Verminephrobacter eiseniae EF01-2: one gene and its partner. Each later gene encodes a partner of the first gene's protein in a complex. Links are inferred from orthologs where the notes say so. Each region holds a gene or a part of one and is shown on either strand. Other genes may lie near its edges. The genes, in order: uvrA and mfd.

The links.
Region 2: the proteins of uvrA (region 1) and mfd are in contact, whole or in part, in a crystal structure (PDB 4DFC), measured with the Escherichia coli proteins. The link is inferred for Verminephrobacter eiseniae EF01-2 from one-to-one orthologs.

What each region holds. Positions count from the first base shown.
Region 1 is NC_008786.1:315,318-324,727, reverse strand. Bases 3,799-7,380 are described here. They hold uvrA (excinuclease ABC subunit UvrA), read left to right. Parts: upstream 3,799-4,141; coding sequence 4,142-7,180; downstream 7,181-7,380. Other genes in these bases: VEIS_RS01415 (IS110 family RNA-guided transposase), read right to left, coding at 7,254-7,380; VEIS_RS01425 (LysR family transcriptional regulator), read left to right, coding at 3,799-3,999. Outside these bases: VEIS_RS01440 (branched-chain amino acid ABC transporter ATP-binding protein/permease), read left to right, coding at 1-642; VEIS_RS01435 (ABC transporter ATP-binding protein), read left to right, coding at 639-1,364; VEIS_RS01430 (GMC family oxidoreductase), read left to right, coding at 1,386-3,029; more of VEIS_RS01425, read left to right, coding at 3,091-3,798; more of VEIS_RS01415, read right to left, coding at 7,381-8,204; VEIS_RS01410 (VOC family protein), read left to right, coding at 8,435-9,343. UniProt on the Escherichia coli protein: The UvrABC repair system catalyzes the recognition and processing of DNA lesions. UvrA is an ATPase and a DNA-binding protein. A damage recognition complex composed of 2 UvrA and 2 UvrB subunits scans DNA for abnormalities.
Region 2 is NC_008786.1:4,800,018-4,809,901, forward strand. The notes cover bases 3,206-7,261. They hold mfd (transcription-repair coupling factor), read right to left. Parts: upstream 6,880-7,261; coding sequence 3,406-6,879; downstream 3,206-3,405. Other genes in these bases: acnB (bifunctional aconitate hydratase 2/2-methylisocitrate dehydratase), read left to right, coding at 3,206-3,366; VEIS_RS21080 (IspD/TarI family cytidylyltransferase), read left to right, coding at 7,184-7,261. In the rest of the region: VEIS_RS21060 (malate dehydrogenase), read left to right, coding at 1-28; VEIS_RS21065 (hypothetical protein), read left to right, coding at 46-708; more of acnB, read left to right, coding at 775-3,205; more of VEIS_RS21080, read left to right, coding at 7,262-8,032; ispF (2-C-methyl-D-erythritol 2,4-cyclodiphosphate synthase), read left to right, coding at 8,050-8,601; VEIS_RS21090 (ATP-binding protein), read right to left, coding at 8,562-9,884. UniProt on the Escherichia coli protein: Couples transcription and DNA repair by recognizing RNA polymerase (RNAP) stalled at DNA lesions. Mediates ATP-dependent release of RNAP and its truncated transcript from the DNA, and recruitment of nucleotide excision repair machinery to the damaged site.

The DNA of each region.
Region 1 (9,410 bases):
ATGCTCAACATGTTGACCGGCGTCGTCACCCCCGACAAGGGGACGATCACCTTCTGCGGCCAGGCCATCGCCGGCGCGCAAGGCCACGCGATTTGCGCGCTCGGAATCGGGCGCACCTTCCAGAACCTGCGGCTCTTTGGCGCGCTGTCGGTGCTCGACAACGTGATGACTGGCCGGCACAGCCGGATGACGAACGGCTTTTGCGCATCGCTGCTGGGCCTGCCCGGCGCCAGGCGCCAAGAGCAGACCGCGCGGGCTCGGGCGCTTGCCATCTTGCAGTTCGTCGGCCTGGCGGCGCAGGCCGGGCTGCCCGCCGGCAGCCTGCCATACGGGCTGCAACGTCGCGTCGAACTGGCGCGGGCCATCGCTGGCGAGCCCGCCTTGCTGCTGCTCGACGAGCCGGCCGCCGGCCTGAACCCCCAGGAGACGGTCGAACTCGGCAAACTGCTCGTGAAGGTGCGCGCACTCGGCATCACGCTGCTGATGGTCGAGCACCACATGGACCTCGTCATGAGCATCTCGGACCATGTCATCGTGCTCGACTACGGCGTCAAGATCGCCGAAGGCCGCCCGCACGACATTCAGCGCAACCCCCGTGTGATCGAAGCCTACCTGGGCACCGAAGAAGAGAGTGCGGCATGAAGTCCGGCCCGCTGCTGCAGTTGGAGCGCGTCTCGGTGCGCTACGGCGCGATCGAGGCGCTGCGCGAGGTTTCCATCGAGGTCGGTGCCGGCGAAATCGTCACGATCATCGGCGCCAACGGCGCCGGCAAGAGCAGCCTGCTCAAGAGCATCGCCGGGCTGGAGCCGATCGCGTCGGGGCGCATCCTGATCGATGGCCGGGACATCGGCGCGATACCCGCCCACAAGCGCCTGCAATGCGGCGTAACGCTCGCGCCCGAAGGCCGTGGCATCTTTCCCGACCAGAGTGTGCTCGACAACCTGCTGCTCGGCGCGTACAGCCTGCAGGCCACGGCGGCCGAAATCAACGCCCTGGTCGGCCATGGTTTCGAGCTCTTCCCGCGCCTCGCGCAGCGCCAGGCGCAGTGGGCCGGAACGCTCTCCGGCGGGGAGCAGCAGATGCTGGCGCTGGCGCGCGCGCTGATGAGCAAGCCACGGCTGCTGCTGCTCGACGAGCCCTCGCTGGGCCTGGCGCCGCTGGTCATCCGCGACATCTTGCGCAGCATCCGCGTGCTGCGCGACGCGGGGCTGACCATCTTGCTGGTCGAGCAAATGGCGCACCAGGCGCTGGCGCTGGCCGACCGTGGCTATGTGCTCGAAACCGGCCGCATCACCCTCGAAGGCAGCGGCAGCGCGCTGCTGGCCAACCCCGGCATCCGGGCGTTCTATCTCGGCGCGCATTAGGCGCATACCCGTTCCGCTCCGATGTCTGCGCCGCCCCATGACACCCCGCCGCCCGGCGCCGAGCGGTTCGACTACGTCATCGTTGGCGCCGGCGCCGCAGGCGCCATCCTGGCCAACCGGCTTTGCGCCGACGGCAAGACCACGGTCTGCCTGCTCGAAGCAGGGCCGCCCGACTGGCACCCGTTCCTGCACATTCCGGCCGGCTTCATCAAGATGCTGTTCAACCCGGGCTTCACCTGGCCTTTTCAGACTGAAGCTACGGCATGGACCAACGGCCGGCGCATCCCGGTGCCGCAGGGGCGCACGCTCGGCGGCTCCAGCGCGATCAACGGCCTGGTTTACAACCGCGGCTTGGCGGCGGACTACGACCACTGGGCCAGCCTCGGCAACACCGGGTGGAGCTATGCCGAGGTGCTGCCTTATTTCAAGCGCACCGAGCGCCGCGCCGGCGGGGACGATGCCTATCGCGGGCGCAGCGGCGAACTGCCGGTGACCGACAACGACTGGACTCATCGGCTGTGCGAGGCTTTCATCGAAGGTGCCGTCAGTCTGGGCATTCCCAGGAACGCCGACTACAACGGGGCGACGCAGGCGGGCGTCGGCTACTTCCAGCGCACCATCGACCGCGGCTGGCGCATGAGCAGCGCCAGCGCCTTCTTGCGGCCGGTGCGCGGCCGCGCCAACCTGGTCATCCGCACCCTGGCGCAAGCGACGCGCATCCTGGTCGAGCAGCAGCGCTCGCGTGGCGTCGAGTACATCGTCAAAGGCCAGGCAGGGGCGCCCGGGCGGGTCGATGCGAACCGCGAGGTCATCGTCTGCTGCGGCGCGATCAACACCCCGAAGTTGCTGCAACTGTCGGGCATCGGCAATGCGCAACACCTGCAGGCGCTCGGTATCCCGGTGGTGCAGCATCTGCCGGGCGTCGGCGAGAACCTGAGCGACCACTATTCGGTGCGCCTCGTGGCGCGTGTGCGCGGCATCCGGACGATGAACGAATACGCAACCGGCCCGGCGCTCGCGCTGCAGATCGCGCGCTGGGCGCTCAAGCGCCCGAGCATCATGGCGCTGACGCCGTCGCTGGTGCACTACTTCTGGACCTCGCGCGCCGGACTGCACGCGCCGGACCTGCAGGGCGTGTTCGCCCCGGCCAGCTACCGCGAGGGCTATGTCGGCATGCTCGACAAATTCCCCGGCATCACCGCAGGCGTCTGGCAGCACCGGCCGCAAAGCCGTGGCCATGTGCGGCTCCAGTCGAGGGACGCGCGCGCGGACCCGCTCATCCAGCCGAACTACCTGGAACACGAGAACGACCGCCTGGTGCTGGTCGATGGCATTCGCCTGGCGCGCAGGCTGTTGCAGACAGGCGCGCTCAAACCCTATGTCGATAGCGAGACACTGCCTGGCCCCTGGCTGACGAGCGACGACGAACTGCTCGACTTCGCCAAACGCTACGGCGTCTCGTCCTACCACCTCAACGGCACCGCGCGCATGGGGCCGCGCTCGAACCCGATGGCGGTCGTCGATCCGCAATTGCGCGTGCATGGCGTGGCGCGCTTGCGCGTGGCCGATTCGGCGGTGATGCCGACGATCCCGAGCGCCAACATCTGTGCCGCGACGATGATGATCGGGGAATATGCTGCGGACCTTCTGCGGCGCCCGAACTGACCGGCACAGACAACACACACACAGGTAACACAATCCGGGCTTCACCCGCCCGTTTGCCGCCGTGAACCTGTATCGCATCGACTTGGTTTCCCTGTCGCTGTTTTGTGTCGTCGTCCGATCCGGCAGCATCAGCCAGGGAGCATCGCTGGCACGGATGTCGATCGGCGCAGCGAGCAAGCGCATCGTCGATCTGGAAAGCGCCGTCGGTGTGCCGCTGCTGGAGCGGCATTCGCGCGGCGTGAAACTGACGCTCGCCGGCCGGGCGCTGCAGCAGCATGCGCAGCGCATCCTCGGCGACATTGAGCAAATGGGCGCCGACCTTTCAGACTACGCGCGCGGCATCATCGGCGTGGTGCGCTTGTGGGCCAACACCTCGGCGACCACGCAGTTCCTGCCCCCCGATCTGGCGCGCTTCGTCCAGGCGAACAACGGCATCCGCATCGAACTGGAGGAACGCAACAGCAGCGAGATCGTGCACGCCGTGCTCGACGGCCGCGCCGACATCGGCATCTTTGCCGACCGCACGCCACTGCTGGGCATACAGACGCTCAACTACCGCCACGACCGGCTGGTGCTGGTGCTGCCCAAGCGGCACCCGCTGGCGGGCCGCAGGGCCATCGATTTCGAGCAGGCGCTGGAGTTCGAGTTCGTCAGCCTGTCGGCCGACACCTCGCTCGCACAGCGGCTGCAAGGCGTGGCCGAGACGCTGGGGCGGCGGATGCGGCTGCGCATTCGCGTGCGCAGCTTCGACGCGATGTGCCAGATGGTCGCGGCCGGACTCGGCGTCGCGGTGCTGCCCGCAACGGCGGTGCAGCCATACCTGCAATCGATGGGCTTGGAGCAAGTGGCGATCCAGGGCGACTGGGTGCACCGGCAACTGCTCATCGGCGCCAAGGATTTCAACGCCGTTGCCCGCCCGGTGCGCGTGCTCGTGGAGCATCTGCTGGCCAGCCCCCCGGCGCCCGGCTGAAGTTCCCGCCCCCGGCCTGTCCAATTCCCGCCCGATTCCGGCCCAATTGAAGGCTATGCCCCGGCGGCCCTCGCCTATCATGGCCGGCTTTTCTCCCTGGGCCTTCGCTGTGATTTCATCCCTCATCGTCCCTGATGACGATATGCGTCCTGCCGATGGCGTGCGCCCTGCCGATGGCGCCTACCTCGGGCACGCGCTGCGCGAGCAGCAGATCAGCATCCGGGGGGCGCGCACGCACAACCTCAAGAACATTGACCTGGACATCCCGCGCAACCAGTTGGTGGTGATCACCGGCCTGTCCGGCTCGGGCAAGTCCAGCCTGGCTTTCGACACCTTGTACGCCGAAGGCCAGCGGCGCTATGTGGAAAGCCTGTCGGCCTATGCGCGCCAGTTCCTGGGGCGGCTGGACAAGCCGGATGTCGATCTGATCGAGGGCCTGTCGCCCGCCATCGCCATCGAGCAAAAAGCCAGCAGCCACAACCCGCGCTCCACCGTGGGCACGGTCACCGAGATCCACGACTACCTGCGCCTGCTGTATGCCCGCACCGGGACGCCGTTTTGCCCCGACCATGGCCTGCCGCTGGCGGCGCAGACCGTCAGCCAAATGGTCGACGCCGTGCTGGCCCTGCCCGAGGACACGCGGCTGATGGTGCTGGCCCCGCTGGCGCGCGAGAAAAAGGGCGAGTTCACCGAACTGCTGGCACAGATGCAGGCGCTGGGCTATGTCCGCTTGCGCGTCGATGGGCAGATTTACGAATACGACGACCTGCCGGCGCTGAAAAAGACCGAAAAGCACAGCATCGACGTGGTGATCGACCGCCTGAAAGTGCGCTCCGGAATACAACAACGGCTGGCCGAAAGCCTGGAAGCCGCGCTGCGCGTGGGCGGCGCCGACGGCAACGGACGGGTGCTGGCGCTGGAGATGGATTCGGGCCGGGAGCATCTGTTCAGCGCCCAATTCGCCTGCCCCCTGTGCAACTACGCGCTGGCCGAACTGGAGCCGCGCCTGTTTTCCTTCAACTCCCCGCTGGGCGCCTGCCCGGCCTGCGACGGCATCGGCCAGCGCGAGGAGTTCGACCCGGCGCGGGTGGTGGCTTTCCCTGCGCTCAGCCTGGCCGGCGGCGCCATCAGGGGCTGGGACCGGCGCAACGCTTACTACTTTGCGCTGCTCGAAAGCCTGGCCAGGCATTACGGCTTCGACCTGCAAGCGCCGTTCGAGTCACTGCCGGCCCGGGTGCAGCAGGCCGTGCTGCACGGCTCGGGCCAAGAGCAGATCGCTTTCGACTACATCCTGGACAACGGCCCCGGCAAGGGCGAGACCATCGTCAAAGAGCATGCTTTCGAAGGCATACTGCCGAACATGGCGCGGCGCTACCGCGAGACCGATTCGACGCTGGTGCGCGAAGACCTGGCGCGCTACCGCAGCACCCAGCCCTGCCCCGAATGCCACGGCCTGCGCCTGCGCCGCGAGGCGCGCCATGTCAAGGTCGGCGAGGGTGCGCAGGCCCGTGCCATTCATGACATCAGCCACACCACGCTCAGCGACGCGCAGGCCTGGTTCAAAGCCTTGCGCCTGACCGGCGCCAAGGCCGAAATCGCCGACAAGGTGGTGCGCGAGATCGCCACGCGGCTGCAGTTCCTCAACGATGTGGGCCTGGGCTATCTGAGCCTGGACCGCAGCGCCGAGACACTCTCCGGTGGCGAGGCCCAGCGCATCCGCCTGGCCTCGCAGATCGGCTCGGGCCTGACGGGCGTGATGTATGTGCTCGACGAGCCGAGCATCGGCCTGCACCAGCGCGACAACGCGCGGTTGATTGCCACGCTGCAGCACCTGCGCGACATCGGCAACAGCGTGATCGTGGTCGAGCATGACCAGGACATGATGCGCGCCGCAGACCAGATCATCGACATGGGCCCGGGCGCCGGCGTGCATGGTGGCCGGGTGGTGGCACAAGGCAGCTACGACGCGATATGCCGCCACGCCGAGTCGCTGACCGGCCGCTACCTGGCCGGCAGCCTGTCGATCGCAGTGCCCGGGCGGCGCACGCCCTGGCGGCCGGCGCTGGCGCTGGCGCCGGCACCAGTGGTCGGCAAAGGCCGGCCGCGCTTTCCCGAGACAGCGGCCGGCCAGCGCCGCGCCGAACGCATGGCCGGGCACCATGCCCGCCAGGGCGCGGTGCAAGCACTGCGCGTGATCGGCGCCAGCGGCAACAACCTGCGGCAGGTGAGCGTGGACTTCCCCGTCGGCCTGCTCACCTGCGTGACCGGTGTCTCAGGCTCGGGCAAGAGCACGCTGGTCAACGACACGCTGTACGCCGCCGTGGCACGCCAGATCTACCGCGCGCACGACGAGCCGGCGCCGCATGAGGAGATCGTCGGCATCGAGTATTTCGACAAGGTGATCAACGTCGACCAAAGCCCCATCGGGCGCACGCCGCGCAGCAACCCGGCCACCTACACCGGCCTGTTCACGCCGATCCGCGAACTGATGGCCGAGGTCAACGCCGCCCGGGAACGCGGCTACGGCCCCGGGCGCTTCAGCTTCAACGTGGCCGGCGGCCGCTGCGAGGCCTGCCAGGGCGACGGCGTGGTGAAAGTGGAGATGCATTTCTTGCCCGATGTCTACGTGCCTTGCGACATCTGCAACGGCCAGCGCTACAACCGCGAGACGCTGCAAGTGCTGTGGAAGGGCAAGAACATCGCGCAGATACTGGAACTGACGGTGGAAGACGCGCATGCCTTCTTCAAAGACCAGCCGGCCATCGCGCGCAAGCTGCAAACGCTGCTGGATGTGGGCCTGTCCTACATCCGCCTGGGCCAGGCTGCCACCACGCTGTCGGGCGGCGAGGCGCAGCGCGTGAAACTGGCGCAAGAACTGAGCAAGCGCGACACCGGCCGCACCCTCTACATCCTCGACGAGCCTACCACCGGCCTGCACTTTGCCGACATCGCGCTGCTGCTCAAGGTGCTGCACCAGTTGCGTGACGCGGGCAACACCATCGTCATCATCGAGCACAACCTGGACGTGATCAAAACCGCCGACTGGCTCATCGACATGGGCCCCGAAGGCGGCGCCGGAGGCGGCACCGTGGTCGGCGTGGGCCGGCCCGAGGACCTGGCGGCCAACCCGGCCAGCCATACGGGGCAGCATCTGGCGCAGTGTCTGCGCGCTGCACCCTGATTCCATTGCTGAATCGCTCGTGAATGCGAAGGCGGAGTGCAGAAGAAACCAGCAACCATCTTGAATGACTAAGTCAAACCGCTTCAGCAAGTTCGTTGCGCCAAGGCGACTTGGTGCGAGCGATGGCGTTCAAGATGACCAACAACTTGTGCATGCAGGCGACCAGAGCGACCTTTTTGGGCTTACCGGCGGCCAGCAGCCTTGCATAGAAGGCTTTGAGCACGGGATTGAAGCGCGTGCCTACCAAGGCGGCCACGAACAGCACGCGGCGCACGTCGGCGCGACCACCGAAGATGTGGCGCTGCCCACGCAGCGTGCCCGAGTCCCGATTGATGGGGGCCAAGCCCACCAGCGAGGTGATCTGCTTGCGATTGAGCTGGCCCAACTCGGGCAGTTGCGCCAGCAGCGTGCTGGCCGTGGTGGGACCCACGCCCTTGACCGAGGTCAGCAAGGCCGCCAGATCGGCGTGGTGTGCCAGGACATGCTCCTTGAGCTGCCCGTCCAGGTCGTTGAGTTGCTCGGCAATGGTAGCCATGATCCGCAGGATGCTGGGCTTGGCCTTGGGATGTGCCAGGGCCAGTCGCTGGCGTTCGGCCACCAGCATGGCCACGAGTTGGCGGCGGCGCACCACCAGGGCGGTCAACTCGCGCTGCTGCTCGTCGGCCAGCATGCGCGGCTCGTGACCCTGGGCGTCCAGCAAGGCTGCAAAGCCGCGCAGCGCCTGCGCATCGATGCGATCGGTCTTGGCCAGTTTGCCCATGCAGCGGGCAAAGTCGCGTGCTTGGCGCGGATTGATCACCGACACACGCAAGCCTGCCGCGGACAAGGCAAGCGCCAGGTCCTGCTCGTAGCCGCCAGTGGCCTCCAGCAGCACCAGGCGCGGCGACAGCGGCGCCAGCAGTTGGCACAACTGGGCATGCCCGGCCTCATCGTTGCCAAGACTGAAGGTCTGTGCTTGACCAGTGGTGGCCACCTCGAAGGTGCGCTTGGCCACGTCGATACCTACATAAACGGGTTCACTCATACAAGTCCTGTGGCTCCCAGCCTTATGAATACGAAATGTGTTCGGTCAACCATTCGGGATGCGGCAGAACAAACAGACCACCACCGTGCGCCCTGGGCTGAAATTCGAGCTCGGGCTCGCAGGAGACACAGGCTGCACGGTGGTGAGTCAACCAGTTCAGCAATCAAGGCTGGCAACCACGCCTTGACCACTGAAGTTTGAATGATCTGAAAGATATAAGGAGACAGACCATGAGAAAGCACCTGCAGGGCGTCGATCACGCTGTCATCGCCGTCGCTGACCTCGACCGCGCCCAGGCCGATTTCGAACACCTCGGTTTCACACTGACGCCACGCGGCCGCCATACGAAGGGCTCGGAGAATCATTGCGCGATGTTCCCCGACGACTATTTCGAGCTTCTGGCGGTCCCGGTCGATCACCCCGCAACCCGCTATTACAGCGACTTCCTGCGCCAGGGCGACGGTCTGGCGGCGGTGGCACTGAAAACCGACGACGCGGCCGCCTTTCACGCCGAAATGAACGAGGCCGGAATCGGTTGCGAGGCGCCGGTCGATTTCTCGCGCCCGGTCGTCTTGCCGGAAGGTGTGCGCGATGCGGCTTTCCGCATCGCGCAGGTCGACGTCGCCGAAACGCCAGGCGGGCGCCTTTTCGTTTGCCAGCACTTCACGCGCGATGTCGTCTGGCGTCCGCAATACCTGCGCCATGCCAACGGGGCCATCGGACTTCAGTCGATCAGCATCGCCTCCGACCAAGCACGGTTTGCCGCAGTGTGCGGCGCCTACGAACGATTTTTTGACCTGGCCGGACAGCGCTGCGCCAACCTCCCGACATGCCTGATGGCCACCGGAAATACGAATACGCCCATCCGGATACTGGCGCCGTCCGCTCTTGCCGCGACCTATCCGTGCGCGCGGGCGCCAGCGCGTCGCCTGCCCTGTTTCGCCGCACTGCATTTTCGCGTGACGGCCATTGGCCCGACGCAGCAGTTTTTCGATCAGACCGGCATCGCCTACACGGCGCAGCCCGACGGATCGCTCGCCGTAGACGCGCCCGTCAGCCACGGCCTGATCATCGTCTTTACCCCCGGTCCCGCGATTGAAACGGGCCATCATGCCAACGCCATTGCTGGTCTACGGTGATTCGCGCGCAGCCTTTGTGCAGCAAATGACCACGCACCAAGCCATGTGGATGGCCCAGGCCCGAGGA
Region 2 (9,884 bases), 4.5 Mb from region 1 along the record:
GCAAGACGGCGTCAGGCATCTGCTGTAAGCCACCGAGCGCACGCCATGCTGCCGACGCCACAAGCCCGCACCCCGTCCACGCTGGCGCAGCAGCGCACGGCGCCAGCCCCGCTCGCCTGCGCCCTGGCGCTGGTGATTGCACCGGTCGCCGCGCTGGCGCAGGTGCCGGCGGTCGAGACCGTCGCCAAGACATCTGCCGCCCCGGCGCCGGCTGACAGGAGGCCGCTGCGCGCCAAAAGCGCGCGCCGGACCCCGGCCACCTCGGCCTCACTTGGCGCCATCAAGGCCACGCTCTCGGCGGCCGAATTGGCCATCGCCGAGCATGTGCATGTGGGCCGCATGCCTTGCGAGTTGGGCGCTTTCGTGACGGTCACGGCCGATCCTGCCACGCCCGGTTACTTTCATGTGCAGGGCAAGGGCTTCAAGTACCACATGGCGCCGGTGCTCACGTCCACCGGCACGGCGCGGCTGGAGGACACCAAGGGCGGCGCCGTCTGGCTGCAAATTGCGAACAAGTCGATGCTGATGAGCCAGCGGCTGGGCCGGCGCCTGGCCGATGCGTGCATGAGCCCGGCGCAGATGCTGGCGGCCGAGGCCTTCGGCAAGAACCCGCCGCCGAGCCTTCTGGAGCCGCTGCCTGCGCCCCCGGTGGCGCCCCGGGCGGCACCCACGGAATACCCGACTGACGCCCAAGTGGCCCCCCAGTGACCCGGCAAGCCACGCGGCGCGCCCCCTCCCCCCGATTCGAATGACTCCCCTCACTGGAGAAAAAAGATGTTGCAAGCCTACAGAGACCATGCCGCCGAGCGCGCTGCCCTGGGCATTCCCCCGCTGCCCCTGAATGCCGGGCAGGTTGCCGCATTGGTCGATCTGATCCGGAATCCGCCGGCTGGCGAAGCCGCTTTCTTGCTCGATCTGCTGGCCCGGCGCGTGCCGCCGGGGGTGGACGACGCGGCCAAGGTCAAGGCCAGTTTTCTGGCTGCGGTCGCGCATGGCGAGTTGGCGGTCGAGTCGATCTCCAAGGCCCGGGCGACCGAGTTGTTGGGCACCATGGTCGGCGGCTACAACGTGCAGCCGTTGATCGAGTTGCTCGATGACGCGCCAGTGGCTGACGTGGCCGCCGAGGGCCTGAAGAAAACCCTGCTGATGTTCGACTTCTTCAACGATGTCGCGGCCAAGGCCCGGGCCGGCCACGCCAAGGCGCTGGAGGTGATGCACGGCTGGGCCGATGCCCAGTGGTTCACCTGCCGGCCCGAGGTCGCCCAAAAGATCACCGTCACCGTGTTCAAGGTGCCCGGCGAGACCAATACCGATGACCTGTCGCCGGCGCCTGACGCCTGGAGCCGCCCGGACATTCCGCTGCACGCGCTGGCGATGCTCAAGAACCGCCGCGAGGGCGCGGCCTTCACGCCCGAAAAAGACGGCCAGCGCGGCCCGATGCAGTTCATTGCAGACCTCAAGAGCCGGGGCCATCTGGTGGCCTATGTGGGCGATGTGGTGGGCACGGGGTCGAGCCGCAAGTCCGCCTCCAACAGTCTGATCTGGGCCACGGGCCAGGACATTCCGTTCGTGCCGAACAAGCGCTTTGGCGGGGTGACTTTGGGCGGCAAGATCGCGCCGATCTTTTTCAACACCCAGGAAGATTCCGGCGCGCTGCCGATCGAGGTCGATGTGTCGCGGCTGGAAATGGGCGATGTGCTCGACATCCTGCCCTACGAGGGACTGATCCTGCGCGGTGGCCAGACCGTGGCCGAGTTCCGGCTCAAGAGCCAGGTGCTGTTGGACGAAGTACGCGCCGGCGGCCGCATCAACCTGATCATTGGCCGCTCGCTGACCGCCAAGGCGCGCGAATTCCTGGGCCTGGCGGCCGCCACCTGCTTTCGTCTGCCGGCCGCCCCGGTGGCCACCCAGGCCGGTTTCACGCTGGCGCAAAAGATGGTCGGCCGCGCCGTCGGCCTGCCCGAAGGCCAGGGCGTGCGCCCCGGCACCTACTGCGAGCCCCGGATGACGACCGTAGGCTCGCAAGACACCACCGGCCCGATGACCCGCGATGAGTTGAAAGACCTGGCCTGCCTGGGTTTTTCGGCCGATCTGGTGATGCAGTCGTTTTGCCACACCGCCGCTTACCCCAAGCCGGTGGACGTGAAGACGCACCGCGAACTGCCGGCCTTCATCAGCCACCGTGGCGGCGTGGCGCTGCGCCCCGGCGACGGCGTGATCCACAGTTGGCTCAACCGCTTGTTGCTGCCCGACACCGTGGGCACCGGCGCCGACTCGCACACGCGCTTTCCGATCGGCATTTCATTCCCCGCAGGCTCGGGCCTGGTGGCCTTCGGCGCGGCCACCGGCGTGATGCCGCTGGACATGCCCGAATCGGTGCTGGTGCGCTTCAAAGGCCGGATGCAGCCGGGCGTGACGCTGCGCGACCTGGTGCACGCGATTGCGCTGTACGCGATCCGCGCCGGTCTGCTGACCGTGGCCAAGGCCGGCAAGAAGAACATCTTCTCGGGCCGCATTCTGGAAATCGAGGGTCTGCCGGACTTGAAGGTCGAGCAGGCTTTCGAGCTGTCGGATGCGTCGGCAGAGCGCTCTGCCGCAGGCTGCACGATTGCGCTGAACCCGGCCCCGGTCCAAGAGTATCTGCGCAGCAACCTGGTGCTGATGAAGCGCATGATTGCCGACGGTTATGCCGACGCCCGCACGCTGCAACGGCGCATCGACAAGGTTCAGGCCTGGCTGGACCAGCCCAAGTTGCTCCAAGCCGACCGGGACGCCGAATACGCGGCCGTGATCGACATCGATCTGGCCGACATCGAGGAGCCTGTCTTGTGCTGCCCGAACGACCCGGACGACGCCAAGACCCTGTCCGAGGTGGCCGGCACGAAGATCGATGAGGCGTTCATCGGTTCCTGCATGACCAATATCGGCCATTTCCGTGCCGCCGCGAAGCTGCTCGGCGGCAGCCGCGACATTCCCGTCAAGCTGTGGGTGGCGCCGCCGACCCGGATGGACCAGAGCGAGTTGATCAAGGAAGGCCACTATGCGAGCTTCGGCGCCGCCGGCGCCCGCACCGAAATGCCCGGCTGCTCGCTGTGCATGGGCAATCAGGCCCAGGTTCGGGAAGGCGCCACTGTGGTCTCGACCTCCACGCGCAACTTCCCGAACCGCCTGGGCAAGAACACCCAGGTGTTCCTGGCCTCGGCGGAACTGGCTGCGGTGGCGTCCAAGCTGGGCCGGCTGCCGACGCTGGCCGAGTACCAGCAGGCCATGGGCATCATCGCCCAGGATGCGGCCGACACCTACCGCTATCTGAACTTCGACCAGATCGAGGAATACGCCAGCGCGGCCAACGGCGTTGCGGCCTAGGCCGCAACGCCGTTGGCCATATGGGCCACATGGGCCACCTCACGGCGGCGCGACCTCGGCGAGCGGCGCGCCGAACTGGCGCAGCACCTCGCGCACCAGCCGGGCGCGTTCTGCGGGCTGCGCGGTGGCGCGCTCGATGCGCAGCTTTTCGTTGCCCACCAGTTTGATGTGCGCGTTCTTGCGGATCAGTTCGATGATGCGCAGGCTGTCCACCGGGGGCTGGGGGCGGAAGGTGATGTGGATCACGCCCGGCGCCGCATCCACCTTCACCACGCCATAGGGCCGGCTGAGCACGCGCAGGCGGTGCACGTCGATCAGCGTTTGCGCCTGCGGCGGCAGTTTGCCGAAGCGGTCGACGAGTTCTTCGAGCAGGCCGTCGATCTGCTCGGGCGTCTTCGCGCTGGCCAGTTTCTTGTAGAACGACAGGCGCAGTTGCACGTCGCCGCAGTAGTGCTCGGGCAGCAATGCCGGGGCGTGCAGGTTGATGTCGGTGGTCGCGCTCAACGGGCCGAGCAGGTCGGGCTCCTTGCCGGCCCGCAGCGCCTTGACGGCTTCGGCCAGCATTTCGTTGTACAACTGAAAGCCCACCTCCAGCATGTTGCCGCTCTGGTTTTCGCCCAGCACCTGGCCCGCGCCACGGATCTCCAGGTCGTGCAGCGCCAGGTAAAAGCCGCTGCCCAATTCCTCCATCTGCTGTATCGCGTCGAGCCGCTGGGCCGCCTGCCTGGTCAGGCCCTCGGTGTCGGGCACCATCAGGTAGGCGTAGGCCTGGTGGTGGCTGCGGCCCACGCGCCCGCGCAACTGGTGCAACTGCGCCAGGCCGAACTTGTCGGCCCGGCTCATCAGGATGGTGTTGGCCGTGGGCACATCGATGCCGGTCTCGATGATGGTCGAGCACAGCAGCAGGTTGTAGCGCTGGGCCACGAAGTCGCGCATCACGCGCTCGAGCGCGCGCTCGGGCATCTGGCCATGGGCCACGGCGATGCGCGCCTCGGGCAGTATTTCTTCGAGCCTTTGGCGCCGGTGTTCTATGGTCTCGACCTCGTTGTGCAGGAAGTACACCTGCCCGCCGCGCTTGAGCTCGCGCAGCACGGCCTCGCGGATCACGCCCGTGCCTTCGTTGCGCACGAAGGTCTTGATGGCCAGGCGCCGCTGCGGCGCGGTGGCGATCACGCTCAGGTCGCGCAGTCCTTCGAGCGCCATGCCCAGCGTGCGCGGGATCGGCGTGGCGGTGAGGGTGAGCACGTCGACCTCGGCGCGCAACTGCTTCATCTGCTCCTTGTGGCGCACGCCAAAGCGGTGCTCCTCGTCGATGATCAACAGGCCCAGGTCGTGGAACCGGATCGCGCCGGACAGCAGCTTGTGCGTGCCGACCACGATGTCCACCGTGCCGTCGCCAATGCCCGCCAGGCTGGCCGCGACCTCCTTGCCCGAGCGAAAGCGCGAGACCTCGGCCACCTTCACCGGCCATGGGCCAAAGCGGTCGAGCAGGGTCTGGTAATGCTGCTCGGCCAGCAGCGTGGTCGGCGCCAGGAACGCCACCTGCCGGCCGCCGCTGACCGCCACGAAGGCCGCGCGCAGCGCCACCTCGGTTTTGCCGAAGCCGACATCGCCGCAGACCAGGCGGTCCATCGGGCGCGGCGAGACCATGTCCTGGATCACGGCCTCGATCGCGGCGCGCTGGTCGGCGGTTTCCTCGAAACCGAATTCGTCGGCAAAAGCCTCGTAGTCCTGCGTTGCCAGGCGAAACGCATGGCCCTCGCGCGCGGCACGGCGCGCGTAGATGTCGAGCAGTTCGGCGGCGCTGTCGCGCACCTGCTCGGCGGCCTTGCGCCTGGCCTTTTCCCACTGGCCGCTGCCGAGCTTGTGCAGCGGGGCCTCGTCGGCGCCTACGCCGGTGTAGCGGCTGATCTGCTGCAACTGGCTCACGGGCACGTACAGCACGGCCTGGTCGGCGTATTCCAGGTGCAAGAACTCCTGCAGCGCCGGTGTGCCGTCGGGGTTCGGCTGGCCCAGGTCCATATGGACCAGCCCCCGGTAGCGGCCAATGCCATGCGCGCTGTGCACCACCGGGTCGCCAAGGTTCAGTTCCGCCAGGTCTTTGATCAGCGCCTCGACATCGCTGACCTGCTCTTGCTTTTTGCGCCGGCGCGTGCTCGGGCCGGCGGCGAACAGCTCGGTTTCGGTGACGAAATCGATGCCCTCGGCGATGGCGCCAAAGCCCACGCTCAGCGCTGCCGTGGCAATGCCCAGCGGCGCGCCGGCGGCGCCCTGGAACGCGGCCAGCGAGTCGAACACCGGCGGGTCGATCTGCGCGGCGCGCAGAAAATCGAGCAGGCTCTCGCGCCGGCCAGCGCTTTCGGCCAGCAGCAGCACGCGGCGCGGCGTGCTGCGGATATGGGCCTGCAAGCGGGCCAGCGGGTCATCGGCGGCGCGCAGCACGGACAAATCGCCCAAGCGGCAAAAAGCCCCGTCCCCGGCCTGCTCCGGCGCGCCCGGGCGCAGCGACAACTGCGCATACGCATTGGCCCGGGTGTAGAACTGCTCGATCGACAAAAACAGCGCCTCGGGCGGCAGCGCGGGGCGTTCAGGGTCGGCGCTGGTCAGGCGAAAGCGCTCTTTGGTGTCTTGCCAGAAGCGCTGGAAAACCGGCTCCAGGTCGCCATGCAGCACCACGATGGCGGCGCTGCCCAGGTAGTCGAACATGCTGGCGGTGTCGTCAAAGAACAACGGCAGGTAATACTCGATACCGGCCGTGGCCACGCCGTTGCCCATGTCCTTGTAGATGCGGCTCTTGGTCGGGTCGCCCTCGATCAGTTCGCGCCAGCGGCTTCTGAACTTGGCGCGCGCGGCCTCGTCCATCGGAAACTCGCGCCCGGGCAGCAGGCGCACTTCGGGCACCGGGTGCAGGCTGCGCTGGTTGTCGGGGTCGAAGCTGCGGATCGAGTCGATCTCGTCGTCGAACAGGTCCACCCGGTACGGCACGCTCGCGCCCATCGGGAACAGGTCGATCAGCCCGCCGCGCACTGCGTACTCGCCGGGGCTGACCACCTGCGATACATGGCTGTAGCCGGCCAGCGTGAGCTGGGCCTTGAATTGGGCCGCATCGAGCTTTTGCCCGAGCGCAAAGTGAAAGGTATAGCCGGCCAGAAACGCCGGCGGCGCCAGCCGGTACAGCGCCGTGGTGGCCGGCACCAGCACCACATCGGCCTGGCCCTGCCGGATGCGCCACAGCGTCGCCAGCCGCTCGCTGATCAGGTCCTGGTGCGGCGAGAAACTGTCATAGGGCAGCGTTTCCCAGTCGGGAAACAGCGCGCAGCGCAGGGCCGGGGCAAAAAACGCGAACTCGTCGATCAGGCGCTGCGCGTCGCTGGCGTCGGCCACCACGATGGCCGTGGCGCGCCCGGCGGCGCGTTCGCGTTCGGCCAGGCGGGCCAGCAGCAGGGAATCGGCGCTGCCCGCAGGGCGGGCCAGGGTGAATCGTTTTCCGGGGGAGAGTGTGGGCAGTTCCATGCAGACGCTGGTGTCGAACTCGCCGCACCCCCCGGGACGCGGAGCGCGCACGGGCCAGATGGGCAAGCAGCGGCCATTTTAAATTCCGCCGCCAGGGCGCTTGGCCGCCCGCTGCCCGCACCGCCATGGCACGCCACGGCAAACCACGGCCTGCGGCAGAGCGCCATGCATGACACCATGTGCGACAGAAAGCGGATGGAGCGTGCCAGGCCCCCGTTCAAACCCCTGCCGGGCGGGCCAAGGCTGGCAGCGCCGGCCCGGGGGCCGTGCTTTTTGCGCGTCTTGCGCTTCTTACAATGGCCCGATGACCGATCCCTTGCCGTCATCTTCCCCGCTCGCCCCTTCTTTGCCGCCGTCTCCATCCCGGTCTGCCCCGGCGCGCTTTTGGGCGCTGCTGCCCTGCGCCGGGGTGGGCACGCGGGCTGCGGCGGCGGGCGGCGCTGCCAGTTCCTGCCCCGTGTCGGCCCCCTGCCCTGCCCTCGCGCCTGCGCTGCCCAAGCAGTACCAGTTGCTCGCCGGGCGCCCGATGGTGCTGCACACGCTGGCCGCTTTTGCCGGGGTGGGTCGGCTGCTGGGCACGCTGGTGGCGGTGGCGCCCGGGGATCATTTTCTGGCGCAGCATGCGCAGCCGGCTTTCTTTGTCGTGCCATGCGGCGGCCCCCGGCGTGCCGACACGGTGCTGGGCGGTCTGCGGGCCTTGCTCGCGCGCGGCGCGCAGCCCGATGACTGGGTGCTGGTGCACGATGCCGCGCGCTGTCTGGTGACCTCCGGGCAGATCGAGGCGCTGATGGAGCAATGCGCCAACGACAGCGTCGGCGGCTTGCTGGCGCTGCGGCTGACCGATACCCTGAAGGCCGCCAGCGACGGCCCGGGCGGCCTGCGCGTGGCCGGCACGCTCGAGCGCAGCGACAAATGGCTGGCGCAGACGCCGCAGATGTTTCGCATCGGCCCGCTGCTGGCGGCCATCGAGCAAGCGGGCGGCGACATTACCGACGAGGCCAGCGCGATGGAGGCGCAGGGCCTGCGGCCGCGCCTGGTGCCCGGCGGGGCGCAGAACTTCAAGGTGACTTATCCCGATGACTTCGCGCTGGCGGCGGCGGTGCTGGCACAGCGCGTGCCGGGCGGGCAGCGGGCAGAGTCGCTCGTGCGATGACGACACGGGAGCAGATGATGAATCTCAGAATCGGCGAAGGTTGGGATGTGCACGCCCTGGTGCCCGGCCGCAGGTTGGTCATCGGCGGCGTGGAGTTGGAGCACCCGATGGGGTTGGGGTTGCTCGGCCACTCGGATGCCGATGTGCTGCTGCATGCGATCACCGATGCGCTGCTGGGCGCCGCCGCGTTGGGCGATATCGGCCGCCATTTCCCCGACACCGATGCCGCGTTTCGGGCTGCGGATTCGCGCCTGCTGCTGGCCGAGGCGGCGCGGCGCGTGCGCGCTGCCGGCTACGAGATCGGCAACATCGACAGCACCGTGGTGGCGCAGGCGCCGCGCCTGGCGGCGCATATTCCGGCGATGCGCCTGGCCATCGCCCGCGCGCTGGGCGTGGATCAGGGCCAGGTCAACGTGAAGGCCAAGACGGCCGAGGGCTTGGGGCCGGTGGGGCAGAATCTGGCGATCGAGGCGCGGGCCGTGGCACTGATCTGCGCCACGCCGGGGGCCGGCGCAATCGGGCCGGCGGCTCAGCGCGTGTCGAGCGCCTGGTCGGGCTCGGGCGCCTGAAGCGGCGGCAGTTGGCGCTTGATCGCAGGCCGCAGCAGGCGCTGCTTGAGGCCCGTCGCCTTGGGCGGCACGATGGCGCGCTGCAATCGCAAAAGGACCACCAGGCCGCCGGCGCTGTCGTTGGCATTGGTCAACGACAGAACGCCGCCCATGCGCTGCATGGTCTTGTCGACGATCGATAGCCCCAGGCCCGCGCCGGTGGCCGATGTGCGCGCCATGTCGCCGCGAAAGAACGGCTTGATCAGGTAAGACAGTTGCTCGGGCGGCACCCCTGCGCCATGGTCGCGCAGTTTGACCAGCACCTGGTCCTCGCTGCTTTTGGCCTCGATGTCCACGCTGGCGATGCCGGTGTCTGGCGTCTTGCCATAGCGCCTGGCGTTCTCCAGCAGGTTGGAGATCACGCGCGCGAGTTCCACTTCGTCGACCAGCACGTTCAGGTCTTCGGGCACCGACAGCGTGATTTGCAACTCGTGGTGCTCCTGCACGGCGTAGACGCACGATGACACCACGGCATGCAGGTTGATCGGCTCCAGCGTCACATGGTCGGGCCGGGCGTAGTCCAGGAATTTGTCGATGGTGGCGTCGAGCTGCACGATGTCGGCCACCATATGCTCGCGCGCCACCTCGTCGGCGACGCTCATTTCGGTTTCCAGCCGCAGCCGCGCCAGCGGCGTGCGCAGGTCGTGCGAAATGCCGGCCAGCATCACGGCCCGGTCTTGTTCGAGTTTGGCCAGCTTTTGGGCCATGCGGTTGAAGCCGATGTTGACCTCGCGGATCTCGCTGGCCGCCACTTCTTCGTCCAGATGGCTGGCGGCAAAGTCGCCGTCCTTGACCCGGTTGGCGGCGTATGACAGTTGTTTCAGCGGCCGGTTGACCAGCCGCGCAATCGCGGCGGCCCCGGTCAGCGACAGTGCTGTCGCCATGATCAGCCAGACCAGCCAGGTGCCGCCATCGGTCGGACTGAAGCGCGAGCGCTCCATCAGCAGCCAGTTGGGGGCGCCATTGATGTCGAATCCGACCCACAGCCCGTCTTCGCCGTTGACGCTCTGGGCGACGATGGTGTCAGGCCCGAGGCGCTGCGTCAGTTCCTCGGTCAGGCGATGGCCCAGCGCTGTCGGGTCGAGCAGCGCATATTTGTCCCTGGGCTCGCGCGGCAGGATGCGCACGCTCTCTTGGTCGACCATGGTTTTCATCAGCGACACGCGCGTTATCGCGTCCGCATGCACCAGCGCCGCCCGACTCAGGTTGACCAGCGAAGCGATCTGCTGCGCGGTTTGCAGCGT